Regions from separate parts of the Exiguobacterium sp. s95 genome, predicted to be linked through region 2. Evidence: riboswitches for the same ligand, from Rfam matches in the RefSeq annotation. Region 2 holds a riboswitch; the other holds the start of a gene.
The links. Region 2 has a riboswitch for S-adenosylmethionine ahead of msrA (peptide-methionine (S)-S-oxide reductase MsrA). Riboswitches for the same ligand answer to the same signal wherever they lie in the genome.

Region 1 (3,516 bases), on a different contig from region 2:
TTTTGATGTTCACTTCACGGTTTGACGTTCTAACGCATGACCAAGGAATGTTGCGAGTTCCAGCATCCCGAACTTCCCAGCTGCCGCTTCAGCGTCCGAATTGTAATTCGTATTCGTATTGACGTCGTACGTATAAATCGTCCCGTCTGCATCCTTGATGAACTCAATCCCGGCGACCGCGATTTTATTTTCTTGCAGGAACGCTTCATACTGGGCGATGATCGGGTCATCGAACCCGTCGACAATTTGGAATTTCATCGGTGTCTCTGCCGCCTCTTCTCCGACCGGGCAGAACAAATCATCGATGACACAAGCATCCGCGGGGCAGAGCTCGAATCCTTCCGACGTATCGACACGGACCGCATAGACGAACTTACCACCGACGAATTCACAACGCGTAATGTAGGGTTCAGGTGCTTGAATGTACTCTTGAATCAACGTGATGCCGTCGACCGGCTCATCGAATGTCGGTCCGTCAAGATACGTCTCGAGTGCTTCAATCGAGTGGAACAATTGAACGCCGAGTCCTTTACCGGCACGATTGTGTTTCGTGATGAACGACGATACTCCGATGTTTTGAGCGGCTTGGACGATTTGATCACGTCCGACGGCTGCCGTCGTTTTCGGAACACGGATACCTGCTTTTCGTAAGGCGGTGTATTGGTTGACCTTACTGACCTCGAGTCGTAACGCACGGGTTCCGTTGAAAACGGTCCGGTCATGTTCTTCGAGCCAAGCGAGGACCCCTTCCGTCAATTCTGGTGCATAGCGGTGCCCGCGCGTATGGGACGAGGCACTCATCCGGCTGTAAAAAACGCCTTCCGGTGGTGTTTCATCGAGTGGGACGACCCCTTCGTTGAGGTGCCACTGTTCATACGGTAAGTTGAGTTCCTCGAGTCGCTTGATTAAATGATCCGTCCATTCCTGATTTTCGTGTAAGATATGAATTTTCGTCATTTTAGTTGACCTACCTTTCGTTTCGCTTCGACGCGTGGCATGACCTCGCGGGCAAAGCGTTCCATTTCTTCGAGTTGCGGAGAAAATTGAAGCAAGAGCAATGTCACGCCGACTGCTTCAAATTCAAGAATCCGTTCTGCGATTTGATCCGGCGTCCCAATCAAGTTCGGACGCAGTCCCCGGTTTGAGACCGAATAGTCATTTCGTTTGACCTGTTGTTCGAGTTGCGATTTACTGACGAAGTCGTCATACCCGGCATATCCGGCACCGTCTTCTTTAACGTTCGTAATCCGGTGCCATTCTTCGAGCGCCGCTTCTTCCGTCTCGCGACAGATGATGTAGGCCGCCAGTCCGAAACTCGCAAGCGGCTGCTTCCCGGTCGCCGCGCGGCGGGTTTTCATATCCGTAATTTTCGTCGCGACTTCATCGACCGTTCCTCCATGCATGACATAGGCATCACAGTGATTGACGATCGTCTGTTTCCCCGTCTCACTCTCACCACCAGCGTAGAGCTTGATTCCGGGACGCTGAACGGGTTTCGGGTGAAGCTCTGCCCGTTCCAGCTGATAGTACGCCCCATCAAAACTATAGGGTGATGCGTCCGCCCATAATCCTTTCATGACCGTCACGAATTCTTTCGTCCGGGCATATCGTTCGTCATGGGCTGTAAAAATCCCATTGTATTGACGGGCTTCTTCCTCCCACCAGGCCGAGACGACGTTGAGCGTAAAACGTCCGTTACTCAACTGATCGAGGTTCGCCGCCATTTTTGCTGTCGTCGCCGGATTATGAAAACCGGGCCGGACGGCTGTCATGATTTCCAACCGTTCCGTTGTCGCCGCAATCGCCGCTGCCGTCGTCCACGCCTCAAGACTCGGTTCGGCTATTCCTTTAATGTCGTTTAAGTTCAATTCTGCAATCAATGTCGTAGAAAAGCCAATCCGTTCTGCCGTCTGTGCGACTTGTTTCGCATAATCGAATGTCGCTGGCATTTGTTCATCCTCGACGTTTCGTAACCAACCCCCGAAGATTGGTAACCAAAATCCGTATTCCATCCCCTGTGCCCCCTTTTTGCATAAAAAATCGCTCTTTTCGTTTAGAAAAGAGCGACGAATATCTACTGTCGGCTCTTATCTTCAAAGGAATAAATTCCTCTTGGAAGTAGCACCTTCCGCTCATGCGGGGTTGCTGAAGTGTCGTCGGGCCAGTCCCTCGACTTCTCGTGATAAGAATAATTGAAATTAGCGTACATCTTTTAGCAGAGTAAAGCAACCTTTAAACCTTCTTTTCCTATCGGAATTAAAAACATTTGGAAAATCACTCTGTTTCTTGATACTTCTTTGTCTAGAAGCTAAAAACAGGAATTGCACATCGGTTTAAGATGGCAATCCCTGCTTTGTATGGTGCTGTTCAAAATCAATTCATTCTGGTGATACGAACGGTGAGTCATTGTGATTTGCATCCATCATGGCTGTCCGGTGACCAGTCGTCGAAACTTCTTCCCCACGCACGCGATCGTAGAACTTCGCGATTGTGACGCTGAAGTACGGGCCAATCCAGAGGAAACCGATTCCGATCGTAACAATTCCGAGCAAGAACCAACCGATGAACGAAAGGACGAGGAAAAACGCCTCTTTTTTGTGTCCATCCATCATTTGGCGTGAACGCGTAATGGCATCAAGGATGCCAATCGATGGTTCGTCCCGAATGATGTAATACGTCAACATGTAAGAGAATGACTTAATGATTCCTGGAATGATGAAAAGTAAGAACCATAGCCCTAAGAAAAAGGTTTGGACGATTGACACTCCAATGGCTTTCAAGAACATTTTGTACGGCTCAAACAAATCGGCGACTTTCGTCTGCTCGTCTCGGGCGACAGATAGGGCGAGCCATGACCATCCCATTGCAACCGGTAAGGTCAACACCGTCAAGAGCATACCAATCAAGTCGATAAATTGGAACTCCTCTTCGGGTGAGGACGCAAATCCGTTCGGAACGCCTTGAATGATTAAGAACAACAACATCATTAATGCCATGAAGCCCCATCGTCCCTGCAACGACTCGCGCGCTGCTAATTTTAATTGTTTTGACATCGAAAGATCCTCCTCAAAAATAAGTGCTACCTTTCTTTACGGTTTATTTTTGAGGAGGTTTCATTTTTAACGCTTGTCTTTTAGTAAACGTTGGACCATTGCTTTTTCAAGTTGTTGCTGGCACGCCGTATACAAAGAGCGTCGTCCATCGAGTCGTTCAATCGCAAACGGAATATCGTGCTTTTTTGCTTGCACGAGGACATGTGCCGCTGCTGCGTGAGAAACCCGACTTTTGACGACGACGATCGCGTCCGTCTTTTTCGCGAGACAGGCGATTTTTTTTGCGGCTTGGGCGTCACCGCCAAGATGGATTAATTCAATCCCCGTCTCCGCAAAGAAGTCGCGGTAGACGGCGCGCTGTTGCTCATTACCGACGATGACGAGACGCATGCCGTCGTAGGAAGCAAAATCGAGTGCCGTTTTATCAACAAATTCGATTGGTTGACCGGGTAACGTCGTCGTA
Region 2 (3,516 bases):
TATGCAGACGATTGAGACCTATTTAAAACAGTACGACTTAGCGGATATTTTTACGGAGACCAGTAAAGGCTATTTACGCATCGAAACGTTTTCGGAAGGGGACCTGTTATGTGTGACGGGTGAACCGATTGACCGGATGTATTTCATCGTCGAAGGAAAAATTAAAATCTCTGCAGCATCGGCTGAAGGGAAACAACGGATTTTACGCTTTAAAAAGGCGATGACGGTGATTGGTGATGCGGAATATATCAATCAACGGGAAGTCTTGAATACCATCGAGGTGATTACGGACGTCGTGGCACTCAGCATTCCGTATGCGATCTTACGTGAGCACAATACGACGAACACCTTTTTACAATTTTTACTGCGGGTCATTACGACCAAGTGGTACGCGGACTCGAAATCAGCATCATTTCATGTCCTCTATTCGGTCGAAGAACGATTTGCCGGATATCTGTTATCGATTACCTCGGACGTTTCCGACAGTCTGTTTTATCAAGAGATGCGAACGTCGAATCTCCATGACGTCGCCGATTGGCTCGGGACGAGTTACCGTCATTTAAACCGTATCATCTCAACACTTTGTGAAGAAGAAATCTTGGCGAGACGACGCGGGAAAATCATTATTTTAGATGTAGAGCGGATTAAAGAAAAAGCGAACGGAAATAGTTACGAATAAGGAGGGGCTAGCATGGGACTAGGTATGTTTTGTGCGATTACGGCAGGAATGATGATTAGTTTACAGACGGTATTGAATGCACGGATGAGTCATGCGTTCGGGGCATGGGCGACGACGACCCTCGTCTTTTTTGTCGGGTTCATCGGTTCACTGTTTGCGCTACTCGTATTTCGGGGTGGCACATTCTCGAACATTCAAACGGTCGAACCGCTTTATTTATTCGGTGGTCTGGTCGGTGTCGGTGTCGTATTTTGTGTGATGCGCGGGATTCAGTTGCTCGGTCCATCGATTGCGATTTCGGTCGTCTTGATTTCGCAACTGAGTTTTGCATTATGTGTCGACTTGTTCGGTTGGTTCGGTTTACCGGAACTTGAGCTTTCGCTCGGACAAGTCGCTGGATTGCTTGTGATGCTAGCCGGTATTTTTGTGTTGAAACGATATCAAGTCGTAGAAATCGAATCTTCGGATGAGTTGTCGGAAAAGGTATCGTAATTCTTACGGTTAACTCTGGCAGTATAAAGTCGATTTTTTAGCGCGAAGACGAATCAGTAGTTGTGGAATGAAAGATTCGTTCTTTTCGTTGCTTTCCTCGGGCGAGGCGCAAGCCGTTGCTCCTTGACCTCACGGACAACGAGCAGGGTCTTGCCAGCCTCTTGGCAGCGCGTGTTCACGCGCTTTTTCCCGTAGGAGTCAACGAAAAACGAAGCTTTCAGGGTGTACCGCAGAGAAAATCATAGAGTAGTGTTAGAGCACAATCTGTCTCGAATCGCTTTGAAGACGAGGCGAAACAGGGAAGCGCAAACTGATTGTCTTTCGTTATAGCATACTCACTCTTCATAAGCGTTTATTTGCAAACAAAAAAGCCCACGCGAAGAGCGGGCTTTTTTTAGTTTAGACAGATACTTCTTCTTTCCAAGCCACATCGATGAATTCATCGCGACCGGATGCTTTCCGGTCTTTTTTGTAGTGCTCCGGATTCTTTTTGTGGAAGTTTTGATGATAGTCTTCTGCTGGGTAGAAGGCTTGTGCCGCTTCGATTCGTGTGACGATCGGTTGCTTAAAGCGATTGCTCGCAGCAAGCGCGTCACGTGAAGCAATCGCAGCAAGGCGCTGTTCTTCCGTATGATAAAAGATGGCAGGTGCGTATTGTGTCCCACGGTCCTGGAACTGTCCGCCGGCGTCAGTCGGATCCGTTTGCGGCCAGTAAAGTTCGAGTAACCGCTCGTATGAGAATAACGCCGGATCAAATGTAATCTCGACGACCTCCGAATGACCGGTCGTGCCTGTTTTTATTTGTTCGTATGTCGGATTTTCGATTTGTCCTCCTGTATAACCGGAAACAATTCCGTGAATACCGGGCAGTTCTTCGAATGGTGTCACCATGCACCAGAAACAGCCTCCTGCGAATGTTGCTTTTTCCATCTATATCTCGTCCTTTCCGCTGGCGGTAGTCGCCCTATAATCATTCGTGCTCTGACAGCGAGAAAACGAAAACGACTCCTTTGCTTGGTTGCAAAAGGAGTCGTCGCTTTTTATCAACCAAAGCTTGCGCTTTGCTGGTCGTAGCACCTTGCCACTGAAGGCAGGTTGCTGGGACGTCATCGATCCAGATCTCTCAGTCCACTCTTGATAAGTGTTATATGAAGTTGATTAAATTCGTTATCATTGATGTGATAATAGCATCTCTAAAACGACAAAGTCAATCCTTAAGATTCTAAAGCATGCAGGACGGTTGCACCTAAGGCTTTTGCGCCGATGAGCAATGCCTGTTCATCGATTTCATATTTCGGGTGATGTTGCGGATAAATCGTACTCCCATCCGTTTTGGCGGACCCCGTAAAGAAGTAGCTTCCTGGGATACGCTCTAAATAATAGGCGAAATCATCGGCTGCCATCATCGGTTTGAGTTCTTTGACAGATGCCTCACCTAAGAAAGCCGTCGCTTCTTTAACGAGATTTGTTTCTACCGGATGATTCCAAAGGGAAGGATAACCCGTCGTAAAGTCGATGGAATAGCTCGCACCGATTCCGGCACACGTCGTCCGGGCAACCAAATCGACCTGCTGTCGTAACTGGTGACGCAGCGCTTCGTCAAATGTTCGAATTTCTCCGACAATCCGTGCCTCACCAGTAACGATGTTCGGAGCCGTTCCGGCGTGGAATGAACCGATTGCGATGATGGCAGGTGAAAACGGATCAACGCGCCGACTGACGAGGTGTTGGAGATTACAGACGAGTTGTGCCCCGGCGACGAGTGCATCTTGTGTTTTATGAGGGGCTTGCGCATGACCACCCTGTCCGTGGACGACGATTTCGAATTCATCTATGGCGCACAGCGTATGTCCTGCGTGATAGCCAATTGTTCCGACAGGTAAGTCATTTTCGAGATGCGTACCGAAAATTGCATCGACCCCGTCAAGACAGCCGTCTTCAATCATTTGAATGGCACCACCCGGGAAGACTTCTTCCCCGTGTTGATGAATGAATACGATTGTTCCGTGAAGGTCTTCTTGCAGTGCTGTAAAGGCCGAGGCAAGACCGAGTGCAATCGCCGTATGTCCGTCATGTCCACACGCATGCATGACACCCGGATGAATCGAACGGAAGGCGAGATCCGTTTCCTCCTGCAGTGGCAGGGCATCGAAATCGGCCCGAATGGCGATGGTCTTTCCAGGATGTTTTCCTTTGAGGGTCGCGACGATCCCGCTACCACCGACGTTCCTGCGGTAAGGGAGACCAAGCTCATCATAAAATGAGGCGATGGCGTTTGGTGTCCGCACTTCTTGAAAAGAGAGTTCCGGGTGACGGTGCAGATCACGACGTCTTTCAATGATTTG

Region 1: another riboswitch for S-adenosylmethionine. It lies ahead of KNP99_RS08970 (LLM class flavin-dependent oxidoreductase); the one in region 2 lies ahead of msrA (peptide-methionine (S)-S-oxide reductase MsrA).

The regions. Positions count from the first base shown of each region.
Region 1 covers NZ_JACSMM010000004.1:41,039-44,554, reverse strand. Annotated here, with positions in the region: gene KNP99_RS08975 (ATP-grasp domain-containing protein) at 10-957, opposite strand; gene KNP99_RS08970 (LLM class flavin-dependent oxidoreductase) at 954-2,012, opposite strand; SAM riboswitch class I at 2,085-2,189, opposite strand; gene KNP99_RS08965 (DUF975 family protein) at 2,379-3,053, opposite strand; gene KNP99_RS08960 (DUF2325 domain-containing protein) at 3,120-3,516, opposite strand, start outside.
Region 2 covers NZ_JACSMM010000005.1:108,715-112,230, forward strand. Annotated here, with positions in the region: gene KNP99_RS10355 (Crp/Fnr family transcriptional regulator) at 2-679, shown strand; gene KNP99_RS10360 (DMT family transporter) at 692-1,171, shown strand; gene msrA (peptide-methionine (S)-S-oxide reductase MsrA) at 1,571-2,101, opposite strand; SAM riboswitch class I at 2,209-2,315, opposite strand; gene KNP99_RS10370 (M20 metallopeptidase family protein) at 2,386-3,516, opposite strand, start outside.